3 regions of the Rossellomorea sp. LjRoot5 genome follow, and region 2 is predicted to be linked to each of the others. Evidence: predicted binding sites of a transcription regulator. Region 2 holds the regulator's gene; each other region holds the start of a gene.

Region 1 (5,599 bases), 340 kb from region 2:
TGGAACAATGTATAACTGAAATCACAAAGCAAAACCATGGGTTAGTTTGCGTTCCTGGAGGTAAAATTTCTCAAGTAAACTGCCGTTAATCATGCACTCTTTACCCCTGACAGAGAGTCGAGTATCCTTCCAATCTAACACCTGTATTATTTGAAACTGTTTGCCTTTAAGAAGTAGTACGACTTCAATAGTCCCTAAAATACCTTGACCTAAATCACTCTAGTTAAAAGAAGAGATACTTCAAAATTATTAATATCGCTAATGCAAATAGCAATATTACGAAGATATTTTTGCTTTTTTTCTTTGCAAAAGAAGGCGGTTCATTTTTGAGATTTGACTGTCCTAACATAAGAAATTCCATAGGTTCAAATTCCCGAATAGGAAGACTTCTTGTATTATCATTCCAACCAAACTCTCCAGTTTGCCGGTAGTTACTTGCCTCTGTATCCACACCTCGAATTAAAAAAGTCATACCATTCTGGTGAGCAAATTCCTTTGCTCTCTCAAATTTAACTTGGTTTTGAGGGTCCACAATTTCTCCTGATAATTTAATTTCGATTATTTTTTTTGTTCCATCGATATAATAAACCAATATATCAGGGATATATGTTCTTATTTCATTATTGAAGGAGTATGAAATTTTGTAAGGTTCCATTTCAAGTTCAACAATTTCCTTCTGTAAATTTAATTCTGTTAGTACCCGTTCTTCTAATGGGCTTCTACAAGTTCCTGGTTTATTCATTTTAGAGAGCTTAATTTGTTTAGGATAATCCCTCTTACTCTCCATATCTTTTAACTTGAAACCTAAAGATAACAGTTCCTCCCCTTTGTCACTTGGCCATTTAAGGAATTCTATATTTCCATTCTCAAAACTAGAAAGATCTAAATCAGTTATAGGATATGGTGATAAGTCCCATTTCTCATTCAATTGTTTTCTTGAAGAAATTCGTGAAAGCTTAAAAATGCGTTGCTCCTTTCTTTGATGGCAAAACCCTGCAACATAAAGACTCTTATATTTAAAGTTATAAAATGAGAAAAGATAATAGGGTTCAATAATTCTTTCTAGGTCATTATAAATAATTCTAATTTTCCTATTTTCATTAATTACTTTTATAAAGGCATTTTTCATATTACCCTCCAGTCGGTACCTGTAAGAAAAATAATTGCATATCGGAGCTTTATAAAAAGATTATAATAATTTCCTGATGGAATCTGCATTTTTTTCACCAATTATTATTATGTTGTATACACATAATCGATGTTATAGGTTCTTCCTCAATACTTGGCTAATTAAAACTTAGTATTTACACTTAGAAATTCCACCAGTTTTCTTTCACTCTTATGAATTAATTGTCTTACCCTTTCAGGAGTGACCTCAATTATCTCAGCGACTTCCCTTAATTTTAGTGGAGTTCCATTTACACCATAAACCGAATCTAATACTATTTGCTCTCTTACAGGTAACACATATTTATTTTGCAAATAAACATTTATAAATCTCTTGTACTCTTCTGATTCGTTGTTATGTAGTATTGTGTAATATCTTTTCGAGGAACACATCTTTTCAGAATTTCTCATATAAATAAAATATAAAATATCTTCTTTTGTAATTTCCAGCTTAGTAGCACTCCTTCAGAAAATAAAATCTTGTAATACATACTTCGACATTTAATTAAAATTAACCTACATAATATGTAAAAAAGTGGCTACTAAGTTTCCTATTACCACTTTTTAAATTTGATCTATTTACTTTTTATTGCAACACAATTGGCTCTAAGTTCAATTATGTCTAAGGTTGCTACTTCCCAAATTTCTGATGAATCTAGATTGTCATAGTCAATTATTAGAGTATAACGAAAGCAAATTATCTTTCCCAAGTCGATTAGGTTGAAACATAGTTACACCTCCTAGTCACAAAACAACATAAATAAGTTGATTCATTTTGTATTTGGTCATCATCTTTAAGTAACCGTATCTTCCTATCCAATTGATCAATACGAGCCATAAGGGAATCTGCAAAATCACTGACAGTCATATCATCCAATTTGTAGGATTTTAAATTGGATGGATTGTTAGCAATGGATTCAAGTATTGATAACGCTGAGCAATAAATATTCTTCTTATTTACGGCAGATTGTGGGTTGTATTCGTCAAATGGCTGCAAGTTGTTTTCTTGAAGGTAAACAGTTAATTCATCTTGTGATAACTGAATACCTTTAGTTTCTAATTCAAGTCGTTGTAAGTTGTTCATTTGTTCATCTCCTTTGCAAAATAAAAACACCCTCAAGTTAATGAGCGTGTTTGATGATCGTTTATCTGTAAATATGTGTTGGAAAATCATTTAATACTAAGTAGTTTCCACATGATTTACAATCAATTCTTATTTCTTCGATTTCAGCAGTTACTTCATCTATTTCATCCACACTAGTATCATAATCCAATTCAATCTCGGACACCCTAAAATGATCTTCGATTTCACTTAGATTAGCGTGCTGACCTCGGGTAGTTGGTTGTAGTTCAACTATCGTATTACAATCTTCACAAATAACCTGAACCTTCATTTACTGATCACCTCCCTTCATCCTACTACTTTCGACACGAAGGGAGATATTTCCTTTTCATGACAACAATTTTTGTTTCTGCTGATTAAATTCTTCTTCAGTTAGAATACCTTCTTTAAATAGTTCTGAAAGTTTTCTAATTTCATCTAGGTTTGTCGTAGTGGATTGATTCATTACTCCATCTTTTTTATCTGCATGATTTATTAAATAGCTTATGAGATTGTGCCAATGAGTTACATTTTTGTTTGCCAATTTGTAAACTGACATATCTTTTTTTACACTATTTTCAAGAGACATGAACGTAATTCTATAAAAGGACTTCTTGGTGTCATTGACCACCACTTGCAATTGAATCTTTTTAACTTCTTGAGAAGAACTTTGAGACCCACTTAAACCACCAATTACTGCTCCTACCCCACCAGCAAGAACACCACCAAGTAATGCTCCACCTAGTTGACTTCTCCTTGATGTTGTAGTGATAGTTGCTCCATCTTCTAATATCTCTGATTGGAGTATTTCATTATAATTAAATACTTTATGATCATATTCATATTTGCTAAATGTAGTTGAAAGTTCCATATAGTTCTCGTGCTTATTTTCTATGATACAGAATTGCTTAGTTTGTTCATCAATCGCAATCAAGGATTCCATATTTGGCGAATAAAACTCTTGAGAGATATTGAAGTTCTCTAAACCTAATAAAATCTCTTTTATTTTCTGCTTCTGTTCATTTGCTACGTTTATCTTTCTTTTACTGTCTGCCCATAACCCGCCAAAACAACTCCCAGCGACACCTATAATACAGAACCAAATTAAACCACTGCTTATTTCTCCACTACTTGCAACTGAAAACAAAATAATTGCAAAAAATATTGCCCCAAGACACCCCACACCTAGAGCCATACAAAACCCCTCCAATTTTTAGATAGTAATATTTTACCACCTGAAAGAATGAAAGAGATCATATTTTTGGAAAATTTTAAAAATTATTTTAGTTCTATTTCAATTTGAAGTGAATCAACAAATTCACCGTCTTTTAAATTAAGTATGTACTCGTAGTCGTACAGGCGACCTCTGATAACTTTATCACCGTTGTCATCAAATAAAACATTGATCATACCCTTTTGTCTAACCATTTCCAGTAAAGGGAGAACGTTAAGATATTCTTTACTGAACAATATTTCTGGAAAGTCTCTTTTAACAAATGAAACCAACATTATTATCCCTCCTGATTTAATCATTGACCTCAACACCTATAATTTCATCAAAAGGAATCCTTTGTATGTACACTTCTTTAGTTTGTATATAGATACATTTCTTATATTTATCTAATCTGTTTATTCGTCCAACGAAGTCATCAATAAATCCTTCTCTCCAAACTTTCACATTCACAAAGTAAGCAAATTCCATTGCATAATGAATTTTGTTTTCAAATTCTTCAATTTGATAATTGTCAATTAGTGGCTTTTTCTGATAGTTCTGTTCTACTTCTAAATTTTTCAGCATTTGCGTATGTTCAGGCATAAAGTGAGCAGGCAGCCATTTAATCTTTCCTCTATCTATTAATGACATTTTTATTCCCTCCTTACTTTATTATAGAACATTTGTTCGCATTTTAAATATAAAAATAATAAAGAACAAGAATTTCCTCTCACCCTATACTATTTATACTTCTCAATATTTAATGTAATGGCACTTTTTTGAATAACAAGTTATATCTTTTAGTAACTTTATTGGACTTCGGACTTACTAAGACAGTTTTGTAATGGTAGTAGTTTATAAAGCATTCCACTTCACGATCAAACTGAGCCACTGATTGACCGATTACATTATCTAAAAACATTTGACCTTCTTCTCTTGAAAATTTTCTTGGCTCATCCTCAAGCAGTTCCCCAGTATCCCAACAAATAAAGTTTAATATATACAAAGAAACACCTCCTAATTACCTAATTCGACAATTGGAAGGTGTTTCCTTTTTATTCATCTGACTTTTCATCTTTTAAGAGTTTATGATTTTTCAATTCATAAATGTCATATAAAACCTTTTCAGTAATATCAAGGATTGAAATCATAGTATAGTAACTAGGGGTTTCCATTCTATGGACAGCATCATTTCCAAACTTAACTACCTTTTGAAGAATTAATGCTTGTGGAAAAATAATTAAATTTCTATCATACAGTTCAAATATCCTTCCACCTAAACTATCATGTTTTCTAATAATATCCTCTTCATCTGGAATTTTCGATCCATCTGGACGATACAAGTAACCTTTTTTGATTTTTAATTGAACACAGATACCTTCTATTAAAGTACGTAATCCAGCAGCACATAGAATATCATGTCCCATTTTTAAAGATTCAACAATTTGATTATATAGATTTTGAATGCTTTCAGGTGCATTTCTGAAGTCTTTTTTCTTTATTTTAAACATTTTGTCAAATAATTTACTTTCAACACTTTCTTTCTTTGGTTCTTCAGGATAAACAGTAAAGTCATCTACCCAAGCCCTCTGCCCATCTACATAATCCCATATGTCTTCATCACCATATTGATAAACAAAGCAAATGTTCTCACAGCCCATACATTGAACAATATGATACTCAGCATGCCAATGGAAATCATCTGTGCTGTTGCTTTCTTGAGAATAGGTAAGAAGAATATGGTGATTAGTTTTTTGTTTACATTTCGAACAGTAGACCTTTTCCCCAAGTTTTTTCAAGATACACACCCCTGTTAAAATTATTCCTGTATAAGTCTACCATTATTTTCTTGAGTGTGTAAAATGACATGCTAGGCGACTATTTTGATTACTTAGGGGTATCTTATCGGCTAATAATCTCACCGACTTCCTTTATTTTAGTGAAGTTCTCTTTACAACATAAACAGTATCTAATACTATATGCTCTCTTACAGGTAACATTTATTTACTTTTTAGATGATCATTTATAAACCTCTTGTACTATTCTCCTTCTTTGATATGTAGTGATTGGATCAAGGAGCTACTGAAATTAAAAAGGCGTATGAATCTGCTGAAAGG
Region 2 (5,599 bases):
TCCTGGAGTCTTACTTCCCCATTGGCGGAAATTTTTAAGATCATCCATTGAAACATCATAACCAGAAAGATGGAGTAGGCTGTACAACAGCATCGAACCGTGTCCCGCAGATAAGACAAAACGGTCGCGGTTGAACCATTCTGGATTTTTAGGATTATGATTCATGAACCTTGTCCAAAGTGCATACGCCATTGGAGCTGCCCCCATAGGCATTCCCGGGTGCCCGGAACCTGCTTTTTCAATCGCATCGATTGATAATGTACGAATTGTATTAATTGCTAATTGATCTGTTTTATCAAACATATGTCAGACATCCTTCCTTTTAATGTACCTTATTAATATTAATCTTCTTTGATAGTTTATACAACTATCTTGAATGATAACATGACTTTATGATCGTTGAAAATAAAAACCCTTCAAATCTTATGAGGGAGGAAAATGAATCAAAAAACTTCCAGGACCTATCAAAATTGGCCTGGAAGTTTTTTGATTAATGCATTTTTTTCTTATTCTGTATATCTTGGATCTTTTTAGGTGTTACTTCATTTCCTTCCGGATCAAAGATTCTTGTATTTTCAATTGTGCCTTTCATCGATTGACGGAACGTTTCTAGATATTCTTTTCTAAGTTTGGTCTGTTCTTTCGCTTCCTGCTCAGTTAGTCCGCTACTTTTGGACTTTTTGGCAAGTTCGTTGATTCTATTCATTTTTGATTTTGAAAGCATCTATAAAAACTCCTTTATTGCATAGTTTGCAAACTCTAAAACATTCTAAAAGCAGTGTATTACATTACCGTCATGTTACTAGAATAAAGGGTATAAAACAAGGGTTATGCATGATCAAGGGACACCATATATTCCTTGAAGCGTCTATGTACCGTAGCTTTGGATACATCGTATCCAAATCCCCTAAGAGTAGCTGCAATCTCAGCGAAGGTTAATTCATTTTTCCTTAATCGCACGATTTCTTCGACCGGCACCTCAATGCGTTCCCTTCCTTCCACATTTCCTTTGTTTTTTAAATTTTTATGAGGCTGAAAGCCATTTTCCACAGCCCGCTTCATACCCCGCTTAATTTTAAGGTTATGAAGTTTACGTTGATATTCCTCCACCATACTGACAATGTTGATGACCATAGAATCGGATTCGGATAAGTGTAATTCTCCACTATGAGTCTGACTGATGATTTTCACTTCCTCTTTTAACAGACAGTGAATAAGGGCGATCTTGGCATTTCCCCTGCCGATTCTTGTCTCGTCCTGGATAAGCACAGCCTCAATTGATTTATCTCTGACCAGGTCCAAAAGTTCCAAAACACCTGGACGGTCCAATTCAAATCCGCTCGCCTGATCCCTGATGACCGCATTTACTTCATAATGATGTTCGTTCGCCAATTTAACCAGTTCTTCTTCCTGCCGTTCCAATGATGTTTCCTGTGTGTTTTTCTTAGTACTTACTCTGCAGTATATGACTGCTTTCATCTTCTATCCCTCTATTCTTTGTTCATGACCAGTTCGAAATCTGATTGAGATGATATTGTTGGATTTTCAATAGGTAACACAAGTGATTCACCAGGTTTGATGGTAAAAGAGGTCAATTCGTTCTCTTCGCCAACCCAGGCGATAAATTCTTCCACTGTCATAGAATATTCTTCATTATACTGTTTGGCAATAGTCCAAAGAGTATCACTCTCCTCTACTGTGATACTTTGGAAGGAAGGTTGATCAGTCATATTGATTAATAAATAGCAAGCTGCTGAAAGGACTAAAACAAATAATATAATAATGTAAGAGAATCGATTCCAAATATGTGTTAACATAAAATTACCCCCATACGAACGTTTGTTCTGTTTTGTGTTTTCATTGTAATACGAACACTCGTTTGGTGTCAACAAAATTCGAACTTATGTTTGTATCAATAGTGGTGACATGCTATAATGGGAACATAAGATCTATAATAGAGGTGCGTGAACATGACAAAATTGTCGAAGAGACAGCAGGACATACTACAATATATTAAAGTTGCAGTCAGAGAAAAAGGGTATCCCCCTTCCGTACGTGAAATCGGGGAAGCTGTCGGTCTTGCTTCCAGTTCCACTGTACACGGACATTTAGCCAGGCTTGAAAGTAAAGGTCTGATCCGTCGTGATCCGACTAAACCGAGAGCGATAGAAATTCTGGACCTTGAAGAAGATACGATACCGCGACAACGTGTAGTAAACGTCCCTTTAATCGGTAAAGTCACAGCAGGTCAACCGATAACGGCTGTTGAAAATGTGGAAGAATTTTTCCCTCTGCCCGAGCGGATGGCCCCTTCGGATGAGCAGGTCTTCATGCTTGAAATCATGGGTGACAGTATGATCGAAGCCGGCATATTGGATGGGGATTTTGTCATTGTTCGCCAGCAGCAGACAGCGAACAACGGAGATATCGTCGTTGCCATGACCGATGAAGATGAAGCAACGGTCAAACGTTTCTTTAAAGAAAAGGATTATGTGCGTCTGCAGCCAGAGAACTCAACAATGGAACCAATCATTTTACGGAACGTCTCCATTTTAGGTAAAGTGGTTGGAGTGTATCGTCAAGTTCATTGATAGTGGCATTCGGTATGCTTAGGGCATGCCAGAAACTATTATCAGCCGGTTATCATAATAATGAAAAAAAGCCTGAGGTTGGAAGTCGAAACATTCCATCCCCAGGCTTTTTTTGATATCGTTTCCTTCCCTGATTCCCTTCTTCCCCCCTATGAATACAGCCTGAACTTTGTGTAAAAAACCCTCAAAGATATATCGTTGAGGGTTCCTGGTAATTAATACATTTGAATGTACTGTTCACGTTCCCAAGGATGTACTTGTGTACGGAACATATCCCACTCGATTTCTTTCGCTTCCACGAAATGTTCGAATATGTGTTCCCCAAGGGACTTAACAATTACTTCACTTGTTTTTAATGTTTCAAGAGCTGCATATAATGTTGCAGGAAGATCTACGATACCTGCTTCTTCACGCTCTTTTTTGTCCATTACATAGATGTTGCGGTCAATTGGCTTAGGAGCCGGTAGGTTATTCTTAATTCCATCTAATCCTGCCGCAAGTAAAACAGCCATTGCAAGGTAAGGATTTGCCGCTGGGTCGACACTGCGGACTTCAACGCGTGTGCTCAGGCCACGGGAAGCAGGGATACGGATTAACGGGCTACGATTACGCGCAGACCAGGCAACATAGCAAGGTGCTTCGTATCCTGGAACTAAGCGCTTATATGAGTTTACAGTCGGGTTGGTAATCGCTGTAAATGCAGTGGCATGCTTAATGATACCAGCAAGGAATTGACGGGCAGTATCGCTTAGTTGCAAGTCACCTTTTTCATCAAAGAAAGAGTTCACTCCATTTTTGAACAAGGACATATTACAGTGCATTCCTGAGCCATTTACACCGAATAATGGTTTCGGCATGAATGTAGCGTGCAAACCGTGTTTACGGGCAATCGTTTTTACTACCAGTTTGAATGTCTGAATATCATCACAAGCTCTTAATGCATTGGCGTATTTGAAATCGATCTCATGTTGTCCGGGAGCTACTTCATGGTGAGATGCTTCGATTTCAAAGCCCATCTCTTCAAGTTCTAAAGCGATATCACGACGGCAGTTCTCCCCTAAATCGGTAGGGGCTAGGTCAAAATAGCCACCGTTATCATTTAATTCTAACGTAGGTTCGCCATTTACATCTAATTTAAAGAGGAAGAATTCCGGCTCTGGCCCAAGATTGAAGTCAGTGAACCCAAGTTCCTCCATTTCACCTAAAATGCGTTTTAGGTTATTACGGGGGTCTCCCTCGAACGGAGTGCCATCCGGATTGTAAATATCACAGATCAGACGGGCTACCTTACCTTTTTCAGCTGTCCACGGGAAAACTAACCATGTGTCTAAATCCGGGAAGAGGTACATATCTGATTCTTCGATACGGACGAATCCTTCAATGGAAGAACCATCGAACATCATTTTGTTATCTAATGCTTTTTCAAGCTGACTTAGAGGGATTTCTACGTTCTTGATCGTCCCTAAAATGTCGGTGAATTGTAGTCGAATGAACTTAACTCCTTCTTCATTCGCTAATCTTGCAACATCTTCCTTAGTATACTTTGCCATTTACGTAATTCCTCCTCAAGTTTATTAAAGGGTTTATTTAATGAAAGAAGCGGGACATATCTCCTTGACGCAGAGATGATCGATTGAATCGACCGGAATGGATCAATTCATTGCGAAGTAATTTACGCAGCTCGTCGTCAGATAGATCCTGTCTTGCTTTTTCTTCCTTTTCATTACTTACGTCAGATACGACTTTGCTTTCATTATGACCGGATACAGAAAAGATCTTCTTAATCCCTGCCATGTTGATACCTTGATCTAACAGATCCTTTACTTCTAATAACTTATCAATGTCATTCAAGGAAAAGAGCCGGCGATTCCCCTCGGTCCGTGCCGGGTTTATCAGTTGATGCTCTTCGTAGTATCGAATCTGACGAGCTGTTAAGTCCGTGAGCTGCATGACAATACTAATTGGAAATAATGCCATCGTTCGACGAATTTCACTTCCGCTCATCTTGATTCCTCCTTCTGTTTTCCATCTTGAATTCATTATATGTAATGTCAGGAGTTCTGTCAATCAAATGTGAGTTTTTCTTACATAAGTAATCAAAAGAAATGGATAGTCTATTTTAGACTATCCAATTACTACTTTTATATCCTTTTTATATGGTGATTAAACCTTTTTCAATTAAGTTGTCCACCGCAGAGCAAACGGCGATTTTCACATGGGAGTATGTCAACCCGCCTTGAACATAAGCTATATAAGGTGGTCTTATAGGTCCATCCGCCGATAATTCAATGCTCGCTCCCTGAATGAACGTTCCTGCGGCCATGATGACATCATCCTCATAGCCCGGCATATAGTTCGGATACGGCGTGAAGTGAGAATTGATCGGTGAGGCTGATTGGATTGCCTGACAGAAAGCGATCATCTTTTCCCTGTCATCAAATTGTACCGATTGAATTAAATCCGTGCGCCTGGCATGAGGTGAAGGATCCGTATTCATACCAATCTCGGTCAGCAGAGCCGAAGTAAAAACCGCTCCTTTTAATGATTGCGCCACCACGTGAGGAGCTAAAAAGAACCCTTGATACATTTCTTGAAGACTGTACAGAGACGCCCCTGCCTCCGCCCCGATCCCCGGCGAGGTCATACGGAAGGAACAGGCTTCTACATATTCTTTCTTTCCGACGATATATCCACCTGTTTTCGCAAGGCCACCCCCGGGATTTTTAATAAGGGAGCCGGCCATTAGATCCGCACCGACGTGACATGGTTCTTGCACTTCGACAAATTCCCCGTAGCAGTTGTCTACAAATACAACAATTCCAGGGTCAATCTCTTTAATGAAATCAATCATTTCCTTTATTTCTTCAATGGTAAAGGATGGCCGGTTGGCATACCCTTTTGATCGCTGGATACCCACCATTTTTGTCTTTGTTGAAATGGTCGTTGCCACCTTTACGAAATCTACTTTTCCTGACTCATCTAAATCAACGCTCTGATAGTGGATATGG
Region 3 (5,599 bases), 280 kb from region 2:
ATAATTACCAATGACATTACCGACGGTTTTTGCCGATTTCCGGAATCCTTTTTCCTGAGTGTTGCCATCCACATACATGGCGTATAGAATACGCCGTTGTACAGGTTTCAAACCATCACGTGCATCCGGTAATGCCCGCTCCTGGATGATGTATTTACTATAACGTCCAAATCGGTCACCAAGCACCTCTTCCAGAGGTAAATCCTGATATCGTTCTACAGTTGTCATCTATTACCCCTCCTCTGGCAACGTAATGTTTTCGTTTTCGAGAATGCTTCCGTCTTCTTCTAATCCAAAGGCTACATTGCTTTCAATCCATTTACGCCGCGGTTCTACTTTGTCACCCATTAGTGTGGTAACCCGGCGTTCGGCTCGTGCAGCGTCATCAATGCGTACCCGGATCAATGCGCGTGTTTCAGGATCCATCGTCGTCTCCCAAAGTTGATCGGCGTTCATCTCTCCAAGACCTTTGTAACGCTGAATCATATATCCTTTCCCCACTTTGGAGATGGCCCCTTGAAGCTCATCATCGGTCCATGCATATTCAAGTTTCTGCTTCTTTCCAGTCCCCTTGCTGACTTTGTACAGTGGTGGAAGTGCAATATACACCTTTCCCGCTTCTAACAAGGGTTTCATATATCGGTAAAAGAATGTCAGTAAGAGAACCTGGATATGGGCTCCATCCGTGTCAGCATCAGTCATGATGACAATTTTGTCATAATTGATGTCGCCCACATTGAATTCAGGACCGACTCCGCCGCCTATGGCATGAATGATCGTATTGATTTCTTCGTTTTTGAAGATGTCCTGAAGTTTGGCTTTTTCCGTATTGATGACTTTCCCCCGAAGTGGAAGAATCGCCTGGAATTTTCGGTCACGTCCTTGCTTCGCAGAACCTCCTGCTGAATCTCCTTCCACCAGATAAAGCTCGTTACGCTGAGGGTTTCTTGATTGAGCCGGTGTTAACTTACCGGATAGAACGGTTTCAGAACGCTTACGCTTCTTTCCATTACGTGCATCTTCTCTTGCTTTACGTGCGGCTTCACGGGCCTGGGCCGCTTTAATGGATTTCTTGATAAGAAGGGAACTCGTATCAGGATTTTCTTCTAAGAAATAGAGAAGATGTTCTGATACGACAGCATCAACGGCTGATCGTGCTTCGCTTGTCCCGAGTTTCCCTTTTGTTTGCCCTTCGAATTGAAGAAGATGTTCTGGTATACGTACAGAAACGATACTCGCCAGTCCTTCACGAATATCAGTCCCTTCAAGGTTTTTATCCCTGTCTTTTAGAATCCCCGCTTTACGGGCGTACTCATTAAAGACTCGGGTCATCGCCGTCTTCGCTCCGGCTTCATGTGTTCCGCCGTCTTTTGTACGTACATTATTTACGAAGGATAATATGTTTTCTGAGAATCCATCATTGAATTGAAAAGAAAATTCAACTTCAATGGTATGATGCTCTCCTTCAAAGAAGGCTACGTTATGAAGAACGTCTTTTTCTTCATTCAGATATTGAACAAATGCCTGGATACCGCTTTCGAAATGAAAGACTTCTTTCTGATCATGACGTTCATCGATGATTTCAATCTTTAACCCTTTAAGCAGGAATGCAGATTCTCTAAGACGCTCACAAATAGTTTCATAATTATAGGTGATATTACTGAAGATCTCAGGATCGGGTTTGAAATGGATACACGTTCCGGATTTTTTTGTTTTCCCAATCTTCTCCAAGGTGGTATCGGGCTTACCACCATTCGTGAAACGTTGTTCATATTTCATGCCATCCCGTTCAATTGTGACGATAAGCCATTCAGAGAGGGCGTTTACAACAGACGCCCCTACACCATGGAGTCCGCCGCTTGTTTTATAGCCGCCCTGGCCAAATTTCCCTCCAGCATGAAGTACGGTCAAGATGACCTCGGGAGTCGGCTTCCCCATTTTATGCATTCCTGTTGGCATCCCCCGGCCTTTGTCTTGAACTGAGATACTATTGTCTTTATGTATCGTAACGATAATCTCATTCCCGAAGCCTGCTAATGCTTCATCAACTGAGTTATCGACTATTTCGTATACTAAATGATGCAAACCTCTTGAATCGGTAGAGCCTATATACATACCAGGTCTCTTACGGACGGCTTCTAAGCCTTCTAATACTTGTATGGCATCATCATTGTAATCCATGGTCTTATTCTGGTTGGCCACGAACATTCCCCTTTCAAAACTTCTCTAACCGTATTAGCGTGGTTTTGTAAACTATTATCGGTTATGTCTCTATTAACTATAACACAAGAACATCTGTTCGTTTACCTGTTTTGAGCATTCTTTAAGGTAAACCACTATTGCTTATTGTAGCGTTTTATTTGATTTTCGCAAATGGAATTTCCGTGAACCTCTTAAAATATGCCCTTTTGTCCCCAGGATTATTCCAATTGTCAACGTGAGGTCTGGACGAAAAAAACAAGCGGTCAGAGCCGCTTGTTACGAGTGAGAATTATTTGGTTAAAGCATGTTCAACCTTAATACAGCGATCCATAATGACTGTATACCCACGTTCCTTTAAAAAGCGATAAGCCTCTTCGTTCATTACACCAAGTTGTGCCCAAAATACGTTTGAATCGATTTGATCAAATTCTTCCGCAATTTGAGGTAAAAATTCTGAGCGGCGAAATACATTGACGATATCAATAGGACCTTCTATCTCCTGCAGGGAGGATACAGCCTTTACCCCTAATGCCGACTCGATGGCAGGGTTTACAGGGATGATCTCATATCCCTGGTCCTGCATGGCCTTAGACACCATATAGGATGTCCGTTCAGGGTTATCACTTAACCCAATCACTGCAATGCGTTTAGATTGTTTCAGAATGTTTCCGATTTCTTGTCGTGATGGATTTTCCATGGTTGTTTCCCACTCCTTTATTGATCCTTAACGAGAAAGTCTCGAACTGTTTCTTAAGTCCTATTCTTCTTTTATACCATATTTCCCTTTAATTTTTCAAAATTTCCTAAAATTATCTAAATAAAAGGAAGTGTCAAAAGGGAAGTGAGAATGCGTTTTTGTATTCCGCTGCACCTCCCTCTCCGTTGACACTCCCGTTATAGTTACTGTTTGATCAGCCCTTTGGATATAAGGAATTCCCGTGCGACATCTTTGGGATCTTGTTTATCCATATCTACTTTTGCATTCAATTCGCTCATTTCCTCTTCCGAGATTTTGCCTGCTAATTCATTCAACACTTTCTTTACTTCAGGATGCTCTTTCAGTACTTCTTGACGGATAACCGGTGCAGCATCGTAAGGTGGGAAGAATCCTTTATCATCCTTTGTCGTCTTTAAATTGTAACGCTGGATCCGACCATCTGTTGTAAAAGCAGGAATAATGTCTACATCACCGTTCTTAACCGCTTCATACATAATGTTCGGGTCAAAGCTTTTCTTTTCTTTGAATTTGAATCCATATGCTTCACTGAAGGCATCGTATCCGTCCCCTTCCCGTTCATAGAACTGATGGGGTGCACCGAAACTCAAGTCTTTGGATAGTGGCACGATATCTGAGAAGGTTTTTGCATCAAAGTCCTGATCTTCGGTATAGGCAAGCGTATACGTATTTTCAAATCCAAGTGGCTTCAACCAGGTGACATCGAACTTCTTCTCATAACCTTTACGCACTTGTGAAAGGATTTCATCTGCTGAAGCTCCTTCTTTTGCTTGTTCTTTCAAGACCGCTTCAAGACCTGTACCTGTATATTCCACATAGACATCAATGTCGCCTTTTTCAAGAGCTGGGGTGAGGATCGATACTTCCCCTAAACCTTCCTCGACTTTTACATCAAGGTCTGTCTTTTCTTTTAAGAGTTCAGCCATCATTTGTGTAAGGATGAATTGCTCCGTCCACATCTTTCCTGACACGGTGATGGTATTTTTATCCCCGCCATTTCCGCACCCTGCGATGAGGATGGATAATACAGTGAGTATGATAAATCCTTGTAATTTCTTTTTCATTCTTACTCTCCTTTGGAATTTGCTTTATTTTCTTGCTTTCAGTCCTTTAGGTGTGGTCATTTTCTCCAGGATCTTTAATATGAAATCAAAACTTAATGCGAGTAATGCTGAAGGAATGGCACCTGCAAGGACCAGTGCATTATTCCATGTGGATAGTCCGCGGTAGATAAGATCACCAAGTCCTCCTGCTCCTACAAAGGTGGCAAGTGTGGCCACACCAACTGTCAGCACTGTAGCGGTCCGGATCCCTGCCATGATAAACGGCAGGGCCAATGGAAGCTCCACTTTAAATAATAGCTGGGAGTTGGTCATCCCCATGCCTCTTCCTGCCTCGATGACGCCTTCGTCCACTCCGATTATACCTGTGTAAGTGTTCCTTAGAATCGGAAGCAGTGCGTATACCGTCAGGGCAATGATAGCCGTAATACTGCCGGTTCCTAAAAGGGGAATAAGAAATCCGAATAGGGCCAGACTTGGTATCGTTTGGAAGACGGCTGTGATCCCGATGAAAAATTCGGCTGATTGCTTCTTCCGTGATATGTAAATGCCTAAAGGAAGGGAAATCGCAATCGCAATGAAAATCGATACAAAAGATAAATAAAGATGTTCAAATAATCCTGTTAATATGGCATCGGACCGGTTTGATATGGTTTGGACGAACAGGATGGAAAATGCATTCATACAGAACCCGCCTCCTTATTTCCTTCTGAGGCCACAGTTTTAAGAATATCACTTGATGTGACGATCCCGATCTTCCTGTCGTCTTTTGTCACCATAAGATAAGGTTTACCGGATGACAGGAGCATGCTCGCCGCCACGTGGATGGATGCATCAAATGGGATCAAGGAGTATTCCGGTTCCTCAAGCAGGTTGTGAAAATTGGTTTCATCGTCTCTCATGATGTCTGATACCTGCTTGTGCCGCCTATGAACGTTCAATCGGTTTTCACCGATGAAGGCACGGACAAATTCATTGGCTGGTTCTGATAGAAGGTCAGCAGGGGCTGCAATCTGTTCGATTTTACCATCGCGCATGACAGCAATCACATCCGCGATCTTTAACGCTTCATCAATGTCATGAGTGACAAACACAATGGTCTTATGTATCGAATTTTGGATGCTTTTCAGCTCATCCTGAAGCTGTTCCCTGCTAATCGGATCCAGGGCGCTGAATGGTTCATCCATCAGAATGATCGGTGGTTCCGCTGCAAGGGCGCGTATCACCCCGACCCGCTGCTGTTGTCCTCCGCTCAATTCGAGGGGATACCTTTTCTTGTATACGTCCGGTTCCAGTCCTACCAGATTGAGGAGCTCATCGACGCGTCCCTCATATTTTTCCTTCTTCCATCCCTTTAAACGTGGGATGAGGCTGATGTTTTCTTCAATCGTCATATGAGGGAGAAGTCCGATCCGCTGAATGACATACCCGATGTTCCGCCTGAGCTCCACTTCATCCGTTTCTGAAGTGGCTCTTCCATCAATCAGAATGGTCCCCCCTGATGGAGCGATTAGTTTATTGATCATCTTCATCGTAGTCGTTTTCCCGCATCCGCTCGGACCGATCAAGGCAACAAGCTTCCCTTTTGGGATAGTCAGGT

Evidence for each region. The regulator LexA, encoded in region 2, represses DNA repair genes until DNA is damaged. The targets are predictions, from matches to a motif close to CGAACATATGTTCG.
Region 1: a site for LexA is predicted at 4,159-4,172, ahead of ACSQ2E_RS11175 (YolD-like family protein). Genes of this name have one in related genera too.
Region 3: a site for LexA is predicted at 2,289-2,302, ahead of parE (DNA topoisomerase IV subunit B). Genes of this name have one in related genera too.

What each region holds. Positions count from the first base shown of each region.
Region 1 covers NZ_CAXUQN020000001.1:2,169,282-2,174,880, reverse strand. The annotation lists gene ACSQ2E_RS11205 (WYL domain-containing protein) at 224-1,129, opposite strand; gene ACSQ2E_RS11200 (sigma factor-like helix-turn-helix DNA-binding protein) at 1,291-1,560, opposite strand; gene ACSQ2E_RS11195 (hypothetical protein) at 1,883-2,251, opposite strand; gene ACSQ2E_RS11190 (hypothetical protein) at 2,313-2,561, opposite strand; gene ACSQ2E_RS11185 (SHOCT domain-containing protein) at 2,619-3,464, opposite strand; gene ACSQ2E_RS11180 (hypothetical protein) at 3,548-3,802, opposite strand; gene ACSQ2E_RS11175 (YolD-like family protein) at 3,795-4,133, opposite strand; gene ACSQ2E_RS11170 (hypothetical protein) at 4,243-4,488, opposite strand; gene ACSQ2E_RS11165 (DUF4145 domain-containing protein) at 4,538-5,281, opposite strand.
Region 2 covers NZ_CAXUQN020000001.1:2,512,771-2,518,369, forward strand. The annotation lists gene tkt (transketolase) at 1-303, opposite strand, end outside; gene ACSQ2E_RS12965 (DUF896 domain-containing protein) at 491-724, opposite strand; gene ACSQ2E_RS12970 (YneB family resolvase-like protein) at 829-1,479, opposite strand; gene yneA (cell division suppressor protein YneA) at 1,491-1,817, opposite strand; gene lexA (transcriptional repressor LexA) at 1,971-2,591, shown strand; gene glnA (type I glutamate--ammonia ligase) at 2,807-4,141, opposite strand; gene ACSQ2E_RS12990 (MerR family transcriptional regulator) at 4,179-4,595, opposite strand; gene ACSQ2E_RS12995 (aminotransferase class I/II-fold pyridoxal phosphate-dependent enzyme) at 4,744-5,599, opposite strand, start outside.
Region 3 covers NZ_CAXUQN020000001.1:2,237,024-2,242,622, forward strand. The annotation lists gene parC (DNA topoisomerase IV subunit A) at 1-228, opposite strand, end outside; gene parE (DNA topoisomerase IV subunit B) at 232-2,202, opposite strand; gene ACSQ2E_RS11520 (CoA-binding protein) at 2,492-2,899, opposite strand; gene ACSQ2E_RS11525 (glycine betaine ABC transporter substrate-binding protein) at 3,103-4,002, opposite strand; gene ACSQ2E_RS11530 (ABC transporter permease) at 4,027-4,683, opposite strand; gene ACSQ2E_RS11535 (ABC transporter ATP-binding protein) at 4,680-5,599, opposite strand, start outside.